DNA from 3 places in the Brevibacillus sp. AG162 genome. Region 1 is predicted to be linked to each of the others. Evidence: predicted binding sites of a transcription regulator. Region 1 holds the regulator's gene; each other region holds the start of a gene.
What was found. Region 1 encodes LexA, which represses DNA repair genes until DNA is damaged. Its sites were predicted from a motif close to CGAACATATGTTCG; they were not measured.
Positions count from the first base shown of each region.

Region 1 (4,700 bases):
TGACATCCAATGGTAAAGACTATAAGGCACTCCAGATCGGAACGGTCATGACGCACCCGGCTTATCGCACCCAAGGATTGGCAGCGAAATTGATGAACCATATTCTTCAAACATGCGAGAAGGAATACGATTTTATTTATTTGTTTGCCAACGAAACTGTGCTCGATTTTTATCCGAAGTTCGGATTTGAGAGAGTACAGGAAAGTAGTTTTCGCTTAATGGCGTCTGATTTGAAAAAGCAAGTAGGAAAAAAGTCGGTCTTGCGCAAGCTAGATGTTGATAATGAGGTTGATTTTATCATCATGAAGGAATTTGCTGCCAAACGAATTCCTGTTTCATCGAAATTGGGCGTCAAGGATAGCGAGCATCTGTTGATGTTTTACTTTCTGCTCGTTTTTCGGGATGCGATTTATTATGTCGAAGAAGAGGATGTGATTGTCTTATTTGAACAAGAAGATGACCACCTGCATGTATTTGATCTAGTAAGTAAAAAACCAGTTGATATAGAAGCAGTCCTTTCTCATTTGGTAACGGCTGAGACAACGATCATTCATTTTCACTTTATGCCGGATAGTGAGAATGAAAAGATCCAATCTGCATGGATGACAACGACGGATGATGCCTTATTTGTTCGTCCCTCGTTAAAAATGGAGAGAGAGCATTTTCGTTTTCCGCTTACTTCACACGCATAAAAGGTTTGAAATGACACGTCAGGTGAAACAGTAAAGTAGAAGAGAAAAAGCAGACGTCCAGTATGGAAGGGTGTGAGGGGAAAAGCATGTGTGGCCGTTTTACTCTCGTAACGAACTTGGAAAAATGGAAGGAACGGTTCCAAATCGAAGTCATTCCATTTGATGCAAAGCCACGGTACAATATTGCACCGGGTCAGTTCATTCCAGCGATTATTGCTAATCGTGGCGAGCGACGTATGGGTCAGTTGAGATGGGGGTTAGTGCCGTCGTGGGCTGCCGATGAGAAGAGCAGCTACAAAATGATCAATGCGCGTTGCGAGACATTAAATGAAAAGCCCGCATTCAAACAGCTTTTCGCCCGAAAGAGATGCATCCTTCCTGCTGACAGCTTTTATGAGTGGATGAACGCCATTACAGGGAAGCAACCGATGCGGATCATGATGAAGACCGGGGAACCATTTGCTTTTGCTGGCCTGTATGATACGTGGACGAATCAAGAGGGAGAAAAAGTACATACCTGCACGATTGTTACGACAAAGGCGAATGAGCTCATGAAGAATATACATGAGCGAATGCCTGTCATCTTAAAGAAAGATGACGAGGACTTATGGCTTGATCGGGAGAAGTATGATCAGCTGCAGCTACAGTCACTGTTTACCCCCTATGATTCCAGCGAGATGACGGTGTATCCGGTATCTACCAAAGTGGGCAGTCCCAAAAATGATGATCCTTCCTGTATTCAAGAAGTAGACATCGGTTCTTTGTTCGAAGATTAATCCTTTCGCAGGAGCTGAATTCTTTGTCGTAATTCCTGGTCGGTTAACGGCTCCAATTGCAACAATGCCTCATAGGGATCATTACCCGGAATATGAAAGTATCGAGCAAATGCAGGCTCTGTTTTGATGCCGCTTTGCTTCAGAGATCTGATATGTTGGTACGCATCCAAGCCTCCTATGTCTAACAATCGTGCTTCAATGTCCATATGACGGTAGGCATTTTGCTTTTCGACAGCCACCGGTTGAGCAAACAATTCAAACCAAAAGTCAGCTGTGAAAAACGAGATAACGCACGTGGGAATACTTTTTACATCCAGGTATGTCACTTCAAATCCGGGCAAGCAGCCAAACGCTGTACGAACAGCTTGCTCAAACTGTTCCAGATCATGACTTTCGCAAATAATGTCTAGATCGCTTTCCTTGACATCAATGTCTAATGGGATGGTTCCGGCAAGCACTGGGCGGTAATCGGATAGTACTTTCATGATGTGCGTATGTTGAATCGCTGCCCACGCCGCTTTTTGGCGCATCGTTCCTCTGCCCAAGTAAGAGAGATCATGCCAATTTCTCATGAGACTACCTCCATGTCTACTTTCTTTTAAAATAGTTTAGACAAAAGTGAATAAGTACGCAACGAAATCGGTCATTACTCGTATACCTAGATGAAGGGAGTGTAGTGGATGGAAATATTTTTGTGGGTCGTGGTTGTGTTATTGTTCTTGCTAAGCATCGCAGGAATTTTTTTACCCGTTTTACCTGATACGATCTTGCTGTGGGCGGGCTTTTTGCTCTATCACTTTTTCATTGCAGATCCGGGAGCGGGATTGCCGGCATCCTTTTGGTGGGGAATGGTCGTTCTAAGCATTCTGCTATACGGTGCTGACTTACTGACGAACATGTACTTCGTGAAAAGGTACGGGGGGTCCAAGTGGTCGTCCGTTGCGGCTGCGGTCGGAATTATCCTCGGGATTTTCGTTTTCCCACCGTTTGGTATGCTGATCTTGCCGTTCGTATTTGTCGTTCTGGTAGAACTGATGGTACAGAAGCAGTCAATGGAGCGAGCAGTGAAAGCGGGCGTAGGCTCACTGATCGGATTTTTGGGCAGTGCGGTCGTAAAAGTCATTTTGCAAGTTACAATGATCATCTGGTTTTTTATCGCCAGATAACATACAGAAAACGAAAAGGACAGCCTCGGCTGTCCTTTTTTACGTGGAAACTAGTGAATGAGTCGATAGACACCGATGACTTTACCGAGAATGGTGACATGTTCCAGAATGATCGGTTCCATCGTGGCATTTTCCGGTTGGAGACGGAAGTGGTTCTTTTCTTTGAAAAATCTTTTGACGGTGGCTTCGTCTTCTTCTGTCATGGCTACGACAATGTCACCATTGTTCGCTACGTGCTGTTGGCGAACAATTACGTAGTCCCCGTCGAGAATCCCGGCATCAATCATACTGTTCCCGGAGACGCGCAGCATATAGACCTTGTCAGAAGTCACGATATTATCTGGAAGCGGGAAGTATTCTTCCACATCCTCAATGGCAGTAATCGGTTGTCCAGCGGTTACTTTTCCGATTACTGGCACACGGACGACAGAGTCTTCGAAATTGTCTTGAAAACGATCTTCATCTGATAGCAATTCGATGGCACGAGGTTTGGTAGGATCTCGACGAATGAGGCCTTTTTTCTCTAAACGTGCCAAATGCCCATGTACCGTTGAGCTGGAAGCTAGTCCAACAGCTTCTCCAATTTCACGTACAGATGGCGGATATCCTTTATCACGAACTTCCTTTCGTATGAACTCGATGATGGCTTGTTGTCTACTCGATAATTTTGACATAGAAAGACACCCCTGATTTCTCGAACATATTTTCCTATATTATACCATGGGAGCTTGCGTTCGACAAACATAAGTTCGATTATTTGTTGACATGAACATATGTTCTCATTTATCATGAGGTTACAAGTGATCAGAACGTATGTTTGTGAGGGGGCCATTATCATGAATTCATCGACAGTACGTAATCGTTTCGAGAAAAAAGAAGAACGCCGTGTTCGTTTTGGTATCACGAGAGGACAAGCTCTCTTGTTTCTTATTACATTTACTCTCTTTTTTTACTTGTTGACCGAACTAGTGTTTGCTTCTTCGCCAATGGAGGAGCCAAAGGGTAGAGAGGTAACTGTACAATCCGGAGATAGCCTATGGTCATTAGCTGTTCAATACAATACAAATCAGCATATGGATGTTCGTGACTATATAATAGAGATTAAGGATGCGAACGGTTTAGAGAGCAACAGGATTTACCCGGGTCAGACTCTCATCCTTCCTGATACCCCATAAGTGTTCGGCTGTCTTGCGGGATCATTCGTATGTGGTATAATGAAGCGGCACTACTACAGAGTGGGAGGAACCAGCAGTGGTATCTGACGCAGAAATTAAACGCATTAACGAATTGGTCAAAAAATCTCGCGAAGAAGGTTTGACCGAAGAGGAAAAGCTCGAACAAAAAGCATTGCGCCAAAAGTATATTGACGCCGTTAAGCTTTCATTGAAAGCAAATTTGGACTCCATCCGTTATGTGGAAGACCTTGAAGAAAATAAGCCAAAACAGTAAGATAACAATTACTGATACGACAGACATCCTCGCTTGAAGCTAGGGTGTCTTTTTCTGTAACATACATACGGTTTTGATAGCCAGGGGAGGGAAAGCGATGGCGTGGATAGCTGTGGCGGTTGGAGGAGCAGTTGGCTCTCTTGTGCGCTACCTATTGTCTTTGCTCGCGAATCAGCCGGGATGGCCGTGGGGAACCTGGATTGCCAATGTTTGTGGATCTTTGATCATCGGCATCTTGTTCGTGCTGGGGAAAGAACGCGACATTTTATCTCCAACGCTCTATCTCTTATTTGCAACGGGTGTCATGGGAGGATTTACGACTTTCTCTAGCTTCTCCTTGGAAGTGGTCTCTTTTTGGGGAGAAGGTCACCTGTTGCGTGGCACTTTGTACGCTCTTCTCAGTTTGGGAGTCGGCCTACTCTCTTGTGCGGTTGGAATATGGTTGGCTAGGCAATGGTCCTGATACGTTCAATGACACGATACATGTGAGGGGGAATGAATGTGAGTACACAGCATCGTGATTATGAATTGGAACAAAAAAAGCTGGATGAAACCATTTCAGCGATCGACGAAGAAATGGAGCAGCTTCGCAATGATATTCGCGAGGCAACGGATGA
Region 1 covers NZ_VFNO01000001.1:786,368-791,067, forward strand. Annotated here, with positions in the region: gene FB479_RS03855 (GNAT family N-acetyltransferase) at 1-692, shown strand, start outside; gene FB479_RS03860 (SOS response-associated peptidase) at 779-1,468, shown strand; gene FB479_RS03865 (DUF4269 domain-containing protein) at 1,465-2,040, opposite strand; gene FB479_RS03870 (DUF456 domain-containing protein) at 2,149-2,634, shown strand; gene lexA (transcriptional repressor LexA) at 2,685-3,308, opposite strand; gene yneA (cell division suppressor protein YneA) at 3,471-3,809, shown strand; gene FB479_RS03885 (DUF896 domain-containing protein) at 3,886-4,083, shown strand; gene crcB (fluoride efflux transporter CrcB) at 4,181-4,546, shown strand; gene FB479_RS03895 (HelD family protein) at 4,585-4,700, shown strand, end outside.

Region 2 (4,700 bases), 350 kb from region 1:
TTGCCAAAGATAGAAGCTGGACGGAATATGTTGTAAACGTAGCAGGAGCGAAGACGGTAAAGGGAACTGTGTTTGACGATACGAATGAGTTCTCGGCGGTGGTGTTTGCTCCGTCTCAGATCTGGCGAGTCTCAGTCGATGGCAAGGTGAAAGAAAAAATGACGGACTTTGCCGTCAGGACTCCCATGGAGTTTATCGACCCTGAGGAACGGTATGTGCTGCTGGAGCGATTTACAGAATATTGTGAGTGCGATGCCCGTTTCCCCATGCTGTATTCGATTTATGACACACAGACAAAAGAACTGACCGCGTATCCAGTCGAGCTGACTGACAATTATAGCGGTGCAGGCGACTTCATGGCAGATCGTCGCGGCTTCTTTTTCGCTCATCCACCGAAAGGGACAGATGTACCGAAAAGCGAGTTTGCCACTCGTGTCAAGGTAGATGGATACGTACACGGAGCCAGCTTTAGCCATGATCGCAAGTATGTATTGATGGCAGTAGGCAAGACCGAACAGAAAAAGGATCTCGATCTGGTCGTGTACGATTTGGCGGCTGGGAAAGAACGGCGCCTCCCAGGTGTCATCAAAGGATGGGTTCCAACAGACGAGATGAATGGGCAAGTCCAGCCTGTCAGTTTTATGGATGATGGTCGTTACGCGACGTTTGAAATGAGAACAGAGGAAGAAAGCTTTGAAGAGCTCCGTCAACGCTACGATTGGCAGTCAGGCAAGGTGATCAGCTGGAATCCACCGGTTCCCAAAGAAGCGTGGTCTGGCTATATCCAGTCGACAGATGGCGCCTATCAAATGTATTGGAATGCAGGGGTGTTTAAGGGCAACGTTAAACTGATGGAAATGAAGCCAGAAGCGATATGGATTCCAGGCACTCACCATTTGGTTTATATCGATTGGGAAAAAGCTGAGCAGGGAGCGGAGTCTTTGTCGTCGCTCTTCCTGTTCGATGCTGATCGCAAGCAACAATCTGTGCTGGTGAAAGGACTGCCAGCAAGTGTATCGATTTTGGGAGCTAGCAACGACGGAAAATGGCTGTATGTCACGACTCCGGACGCATTTGCCCCCTAGGCGTCATATTCCGTTGCCAGCATCGATAAAATGATCAAGGATTCGTAAGTATCCCCCGATTTCAGGCAATCGCGCAAGGTGCCCTCTATGTGAAACCCTTCCGATAGGTAAAGGCTGCGGGCGCGGTCGTTCGTTTCTTTTACATCCAGCCAGAGTCGATGGGCTTTTTGCTCGATGAATGCCCAATGCTTGATCTGACGCAGGATGTTGCGACCGTAGCCTTCCCCCTTCGCTGCGATCGTAATACGCATAAGTTCAATACTTTGATGAGGATTGGTCAGCCCGGCGATGATGACGTAGCCGACGGGGTGGCCTGTTTCTTTTTTTTCGGCAATCATATGGAGGATGTCCGGGTCGCCAAGAGCGTTGTGGTGCCGAACTTCGCTCCACGGAATAATGAACAGGGTATTCTCTGGCGCATTTTCTACTTCGAAAACGAAGGGAATGTCTGCCGGTGTAGTGCGGCGCAAGTGGATGGTCATGCGTGTATCTCCTCTTCCGTTTAACATTGGCTTACCATGATCAGATTGCCGTCGGGATCGCGGAAGTTGAACCAGTGGCCATGCTGGATAGGAACGACGACTTCGACTCCGCTCTCCTTGAGAAATGCATAAGAGGCTTCAATATCCTGTGTGTTGAAATGAAACAAAGGAGCATCATCTGTGATGCGCTTCGGAAAGATTTTGCTGTCCAGAATGAGTGTCAGTCCGCTTTGCAAGGGAATGCAGTATAGATGCCCGAACATAATCTCACCGTCTGCGGGAATGCCCAATAGACGGCAGTACCAGTCGCGTGCGCGCTCGATGTCGCTGACGGCTACAAAAATGGCTCCGATTTTGGGTAGTAGGGGGGAAGTGGTTGTCATTGTGATAAAGCTCCTTTCAATAGGTGTTTTTCACAAGGTCGACCCGTCATAATCGTGCACGAAATGTCGGATCGCCCGATTTTGCATCTGCTATTCTGAGGGAGAAAGGGAGGTCATTACCATGGATTTGCTTGCAAAGCTGAATGAGGCTCTGGACTACATCGAAGCCCATTTGACAAGCGAGATTGACTACAAAGAAATCGCTCGGGTGGCTTGCTGCTCCGAGTATCACTTCAAAAGGATGTTTTCTTTTCTCGCTGGTGTTCCGCTATCCGAATACATCCGGCGTCGGCGTATTACGCTTGCAGCTTTTGAGCTTGCGGACAGCAACGAGCGGGTTATTGACATTGCGATCAAATACGGATACGGATCGGCTGATTCCTTTGCCAGAGCTTTTCAGAATGTGCATGGAGTCACTCCGACAGAAGCCAGACACATTGGCCATTCCTTGAAGGCTTATCCGCGAATGACCTTTCATCTATCCATTAAAGGAGGCAGTGCCATGAACTACCGTATGGAAGAAAAAGAGGCATTTCGCATTGTTGGTTTGAAAAAAAGAGTCCCGTTGATTTATCACGGGGTCAATCCGGAGATTGCGGCCATGTGGGCTTCGCTCGATATGGGGACGATTCATCAATTGAAATCGCTATCCGATGTTGAACCATTAGGATTGCTTAGTGCATCGACGAACTTTTCAGAAGGTCGGCTGGAATATGGCGAGCTCGATCACTATATTGGCGTAGCCACCACAAAGGAATGTCCGGAAAATTTGACAGCACTGGAGGTTTCTGCTTCCACCTGGGCCGTCTTCGAAGTCGTAGGTCCTTTCCCCGACACGCTGCAAGATGTCTGGGCCCGGATTTATTCGGAATGGTTTTTGTCCTCCGGTTATGAACAGGCTGAGGGTCCAGAGATTTTGTGGAACGAAAATAAAGACACTTCATCACCAACCTTCCGAAGCGAAATTTGGATTCCAGTCATGAAAAAGTAACCCCTTATTGGATTCGCTTTCGCTTGCGGAACCCCTACCGATGTGTGCTTATCCGGGAAGAAATAATTACCAACTTTTTTTTACCCGAGACAGGCATAAAAGCGAACGTTTGTTTGCTATAATAAGAACAAAGCAACAAGAGAACATAAGTTCTTATTTAGGGGATGATCGTGTGTCCAATGCGAACAAGCGGATCGTGTTTTTGATCGACATGCAGAGCTTTTATGCCAGTATCGAGAAAGGGGCCAATCCAGAGCTGCGAAACAAACCGATTGTCGTCGCGGGTGATCCAGAGCGGCGCAGCGGAGTCGTGCTGGCAGCGTGTCCGATTGCCAAGTCATACGGAGTGGTCGCGGCTGAAGCGCTGTGGCAGGCGCAGCAAAAGTGTCGCCAGCTCGTCGTTGTTCGTCCGCGCATGGAGATGTACATTCGCATCTCCATGCAAATCACTCGCATATTCGAGGCATTTACTGACAAGGTGGAGCCGTACTCGATCGACGAGCAGTTTCTCGACGTGACAGGCAGCGTCCATCTGTTTGGTGATCCGTTGCAGATGGCTGCACAAATTCGGCAGCGCGTCTGGATGGAGACGGGAATCAACTGTCGGGTAGGCATCGGGGAGAACAAGGTACTGGCCAAGATGGCCTGCGACAATTTCGCCAAGAAACGGGAAGAAGGCGTTTTTTGGCTCAAGCGGGAAACGTTAGCGGATACGCTCTGGAAGCTTCCGATTGAAAAGCTGTTCGGGGTAGGCTCACGCATGAAGCGTCATTTTCATCGAATGGGCGTCTATCAGATCGGGCAGCTTGCAGATATGAGGCCAGCCATCCTTACCCGACATTGGGGAGTGAATGGGGAAGTGCTGTGGCGCACGGCTCACGGAATCGATGATTCGCCTGTGGCTTTGGATTCCTATGATTCACAAAAAGGGATCGGTCATCACATGACGTTGCCTCGGGATTACCATACCGCAGCGGAAATCAAAGTAGTGCTGCTCGAGCTGTGCGAGGAAGTGTGCCGTCGGGCGCGGAAAAAGGAGCTGATGGGCTCCGTTCTGTCTGTGGGCTGTCGTGGAGCCGATTTGGCTGCTGGAATGGGCTTTGGACGGCAGATGAAGCTCACGGAACAGACGAATGATGCCATGACTTTGTACGAAGCGGCCTGCTTTCTGTTTGACCGTCACTGGCAGGAAACGCCCGTCCGCAGTATCGGAGTCAATTTGGGGCAGCTTGTCCCTGACAACGTCGTTCAGCTGAATCTGTTTACGGATAATCACAAGCGGCGTTCGCTGGCACAAGCAATGGATGACATCCGGAGCCGATACGGTCAGGACGCGATTTTGCGTGCTGCCTCTGTCATGGAAGCGGGACAGGCGAAAGAGCGCGCACGTAAGATCGGAGGACACTACAAGTGACGGAGCCCATGGTGTCAGACGAGCAGGAATTGATACGCCAGTATATTTTATTTGGCATTTTGTTTCGGGCAGTCATGGCCGATCTGGGGCAGATGCGGATTGTGCCGTTGAAGTTTTCTTATCAGATGATGTTCGATGAGCTTTCGCGGTGGGCGGAACGACAGCATCACCAGCTGCGTCGCATCTTGAGTCAGCGAGGGTGCACAGTCGTCAGCTCACGACGTCAGGGACATATGTATGTCGTCCACTATCGACAACGCGGGTACGTGCGAGAAGCGATCTATACGATTGAGGTATTGCGGGCAGAGTGTCAGGAGCTCGTCCATTTGTGGACCCGATATGAAC
Region 2 covers NZ_VFNO01000001.1:440,204-444,903, forward strand. Annotated here, with positions in the region: gene FB479_RS02080 (hypothetical protein) at 1-1,085, shown strand, start outside; gene FB479_RS02085 (GNAT family N-acetyltransferase) at 1,082-1,567, opposite strand; gene FB479_RS02090 (VOC family protein) at 1,588-1,950, opposite strand; gene FB479_RS02095 (AraC family transcriptional regulator) at 2,072-2,941, shown strand; gene FB479_RS02100 (DNA polymerase IV) at 3,114-4,355, shown strand; gene FB479_RS02105 (YhjD family protein) at 4,352-4,700, shown strand, end outside.
Region 2: FB479_RS02100 (DNA polymerase IV) is a predicted target of LexA. The motif match lies at 3,044-3,057, and genes of this name have one in related genera.

Region 3 (4,700 bases), 200 kb from region 1:
ACTGGCACAGCTCTCTGTTTATGGTGGTGACAAGCCAATCGAGACATTGAAACAACAACTGCCCCAGCTGCGCGTGATGTCTGTGGCGACAATGAAAAGCTGCCTGATTCCGTACATCGCAGCAGGTTGGTCTGGATATGTACCAGAAGCCTGTGCGCAAACCCAATTGCATATTCCTGATCAAATTGCCCCATGGCTCTGGGGTTGGCCGAATCGTTTCATGGCAAGAATGGAAGCAAATGACACCCGCGTGATCCTAGTCGCAGGCAGTGGAGATGTGTCGCAAGGCTTTGATGTTCCGACTGATTTAAAACGAGTGCCTGAAAGCTTTACAGGGGGAGTATGGACGAACCGGATTGATCTGATCGGTTCAGCCTTTCACGAAAACGCAGAAAAATAATGAAACGATTCTCCAACATATTCGTATATACTTATACGGAATAGACTTCCAACCTAACTAGGAGTGATTGATATGCTCAAGAAGCTTTTGAAAAATTTACTCGGTAATCACTCATCTTCGCACAAGTACCGGAAATACAGCAGCAGCGATTACAAGCATCGCAGAAAATACAGCTCTAGCAATCGGTACGGACATTCCCATTACGGCAGCTCCCATTATAAAAGAAAGCACTCCAGCCGTAGCTTCTTCAGCAGTTAAACAACTGTTTAACAAATGGTCAGACAACAAAACTCCGCTAACGCTAGCGGAGTTTTTTCATCATGTCGCTCTCCGGTCATTTTTGAATCTTCCCATAATAACGGTGTTGTAGTAATTGCCATCGGAAAGAACCTTGTCGTTTTTGAGTACCCCTTCGATTTCAAAGCCAAACCGTTTGTACAGCTCAATTGCCTTCTCATTCGTTTCCATTACATTCAACGTCATTTTGGTAATGTGGTTGGCGTCTGCCCAGGCAACCGATTCTTGCAAAAGATTTTTCCCAATGCCGTAACCCCAGAACTCTTGTAGGACGCATACACCAAACTCTACTTTGTGGGCAAATCTGTTTAAGTAAACACCTGCACATCTGGAAAACCCGACAATCCGATCCTGTACAACAGCAACTAAAAACAAGTTTCTTGGACTTTCTGCATCCGTATTGATGATCTGTTCGAATCCTTGCACATCGATGAAAGCCTCTCCTCTTTCTCTGTCCAAATTTTCAGTCTCCCCATCGATTTGCAGTCGCAGGTCCGACAACTGTTGTGCATCTGTTTTCATTGCAGAGCGAATCGTGTAGGATAACCCATTCACAGAAAGTAGTTGTTGGCTGATTATCATCATTTTTCTCCTATTGGTAAAATTTTGGCCTTTCATTCTAACATAGGTAGAAGTCTTTGTGAATCTTCTATCTTCTCTCTTCATAACTAGAGAGAGGAAATCATTTTGTTTACATAACATTTATTATGTCTATTTATACGACTGACTGTAGATATGCTACAATAAGGAAAAGGAGCGTGCTCGCATGAATTTTTCCAAATCATTTTATTATACGGTCGATCATTCCAAGGTAGAGGAATATAAGAAGATGCTCGATCTAATGAAAATCCCCTACATCGTGGAAGCACCGATCGTCTTGCTGAATCAAGGAGCGAATGAATACTCCTTTGTTTTTCCTGACATGTCAGGTCGTCTCTACGGAATGGTAAGCAAGTTATTTCAAGAGGATGGCAAGCCTTATCCGAAGAAATGAACATAGGCAAAAAAAAGGACCCAATGACTGGGTCAAAATAGGAAGTGGAGAGAATGCATGCTATGTAATATATTCTAACATGTAAAAAACAAATGTCAAACAAACTTTCGAATTTTCTGTGTTTTATGTTAGGTTTTGTTACATATATACTCTCGTCTTTGTGCGGAAAGGAAAGAACCCTAGCGATGAGTCCATTTTCACGTAAGGGTTCTATACGCACACCTATGCATGTACATTGGTAATCTTCTCCATATCGATCCATTGACTGCCCTTTTGGTTTGCTAATTGAACACGTCTCGCCTTCGGGTCTACCCATTTGACCACACCCCACATGCTGCACGTATTCCCCCGCTCCCCCTCAAAGGACACACACCAGCTCACATTCAAGGGATAATTCTCTCTTGCCGAATCTCGCAGCATGTACATAAATGCCTCTCTTTCTTTGTCCGTTACATCAAGGTTGCCGTTATTCACACTTTTCCACCCGCCTATTTACGAACATTTGATTATCCAGATACTCATCCTATGTGGGAAATTGTAATTACATTATAGTGATTACGAACATAAGTTCGCAACCCTTTTTTCAATTTCTTCATTTGAACCCATGATAGCCTTATGAAAGTTTCCTCTGTAAAAGTCTCCCCATTTGTTCAGCCAAGATTTGATGTGGAATAGGACTTTCAATCACTTCTTGATAAAAATCCTTCGTTCTTTGGAAAGAATCTGTAAGAAAAAAGCCGTTTTCCAATTGATTTAGGAAAACGGCTCTTGCTTTAGTTAGACAATTCCTGTGGTTGATGCTGCGGTCTTTTCTCAACCAGCTCCAAAAACTTTCCGAAGGTAGAAGCCAGTATTTGCTGAAAAAGCATACCGAGAACAACGGGAAGAGCAACAGGCGCAGGAAAGTACGTGATTGCCATAACTGCACCCGCACTAATGTTTCGCATTCCACTGTTGAAGGTTAACGTGACGATCACATCACGCTCCCATCCGAACAGCCTTGCGATCCCCCACCCCATCAAATAACCCAAAATGGCTACTACCAGTACAAGGACCGCCATTCCTACCAGTTTAGCGTCCATCATATGAAAGTAAGACGAGACCATCGAGCTGTTGATCGCGACGACAACACCCATTCCCATCTTAGAAAATGGCGCTAATTTGGGTGCCAGCGTTTTTTTGACGTTCCCATTTGATAAATGATTGAGCAGCATACCGACAAGCGATGGCAACACGATCATATAAAACAAACCCTTCATCAGTTCAGCTAAATCCATCTCGACTGTTGCCCCTAAAAACAAGGACATCCCCATCGGAACAACTAATGGGGAGAGCATCGTATCTAACAAAATAATGGATAGCGTCAGTGCGATGTTCCCGAAATATATTGATGACCACAAAAAGCTCGTGATCCCTGTGGGAATTAAAGCAGCCAACAAAAAGCCCGTGATGACATGGATATCATCTGGATAAAACAACCGAGCCATTGACCAAGCAATAAGCGGCATAAGTGCATGAAGAATCAACAAGTTGACGATTAAAGGGAGCGGTCTGGTCAGTACCTTTGCAAATTCTTTAAATCCTGAGCCCAGACTGCCGGCAAATGTCATGAAGGCAAACACCCAAGGAGACAAAAAAGCAAATGGCTGCAAATTTGTCCCGGCTATTACCCCAATGGCAACACTACTCGGCGTTAGTATGGGCATGATTTTCTCAAGCGATCGATTCAGTTTGGCTAACCCGTTCATCTAATACACCTCAAGTCTCGTCCTTTGATGCTATTGATGTGAGGTATGTTATCATGAACAGATTATCGTTACAAGACCAAAGTTCATTATTAGATTGCATACGCATCATTTATTCGCAATTTCATCTTGCATACTTTCGCGCACGGGAGTAAAGCCTATGACGGAAAGGAGGTATTTTATGAACGGAATGGATTGGGTAGAATTTATCCGAAAAACCGAAGATAAGATGTATCACCTCCATCGAGCGATAGATGGAATCTGTAATGATCCCGACTACAAGGAATCAGTTACTACCTTGACAGAAGTGGTAAGAGATTATCAAGTACTTGTGGAAAAAGCCAAGGGTGAATTACGCGGTATCGACCTCCATCGAGATCGAGAGCGCGCGCATCATTACGATCATGATCACCACTAGCCAATATAGACTCCCAGTCAGGGAGTTCTTCTTCGTTAGTAAATCACAGAATTTTCATTTTAATCATTCCGTCAAAATATAAATAGGAAGAACCTCACTCTACGCATGTAGTGTGTGAGGTTTTGGAAGTAGGTTAGCCCTTCATTTTCTTTTCAATTTCTTTTAAGGATTTCTTCTTCTGGCATGCGGCTTTTACATCAGTTGGCCACGGCTCGTCACTTAGTCTTTGCAAATCTTTTATCAATCGCTTGTCAGCAGTCACATGAATATTGGCATCTGGGAAGGCCTCTTTTAATTTCTTTCCGACTTCTTTTTGAATCGATTCCAGATTGAACCGATTAAAATTCGTCACTTGAATAGCCACATCGAGCTCTTTATCGATTTGCACAGCCACTATTTTGTCTATGCCCTTCACGCTAGCTGTAATTGCTCTCGCTCGCTCTTCCCATTGATAATGTCTGACGGGAACAGGCATGCACAACGGCTCCGCTTCCGTTTTTTGCTTCGTTTCTGTACCAGATTGCTTCGTACACCCTGTTACGGTCAAAGCAAAAGCCAACGTCAGCACCACGAAAGTTCCCCGCACACAAAACACCTCCTGACCAAAATCACCTGTTACTAGCTTGACCTGGAACGGAGGAAGTATGTAAAGAAAAAAGCGGTGACTCCTCTGCATAATTTGAGTCACCGCGGACCCCAAGAACATTACGAGTCCTATGTACAAGGATATAAAAAATCGCATCGAAACGCGATAGGAGATAACTGGATAGTGAATGCGAGCAAAAAAAATCCCAACCAACAGAAAGTGGTTGGGGCGTACGGGGTAGTACGCATATGTCATACGTG
Region 3 covers NZ_VFNO01000001.1:983,269-987,968, reverse strand. Annotated here, with positions in the region: gene FB479_RS04660 (glycerophosphodiester phosphodiesterase family protein) at 1-400, shown strand, start outside; gene FB479_RS04655 (hypothetical protein) at 473-658, shown strand; gene FB479_RS04650 (GNAT family N-acetyltransferase) at 719-1,279, opposite strand; gene FB479_RS04645 (hypothetical protein) at 1,464-1,691, shown strand; gene FB479_RS04640 (YolD-like family protein) at 1,914-2,165, opposite strand; gene FB479_RS04635 (bile acid:sodium symporter family protein) at 2,465-3,439, opposite strand; gene FB479_RS04630 (hypothetical protein) at 3,618-3,854, shown strand; gene FB479_RS04625 (YhcN/YlaJ family sporulation lipoprotein) at 3,988-4,440, opposite strand.
Region 3: FB479_RS04640 (YolD-like family protein) is a predicted target of LexA. The motif match lies at 2,250-2,263, and genes of this name have one in related genera.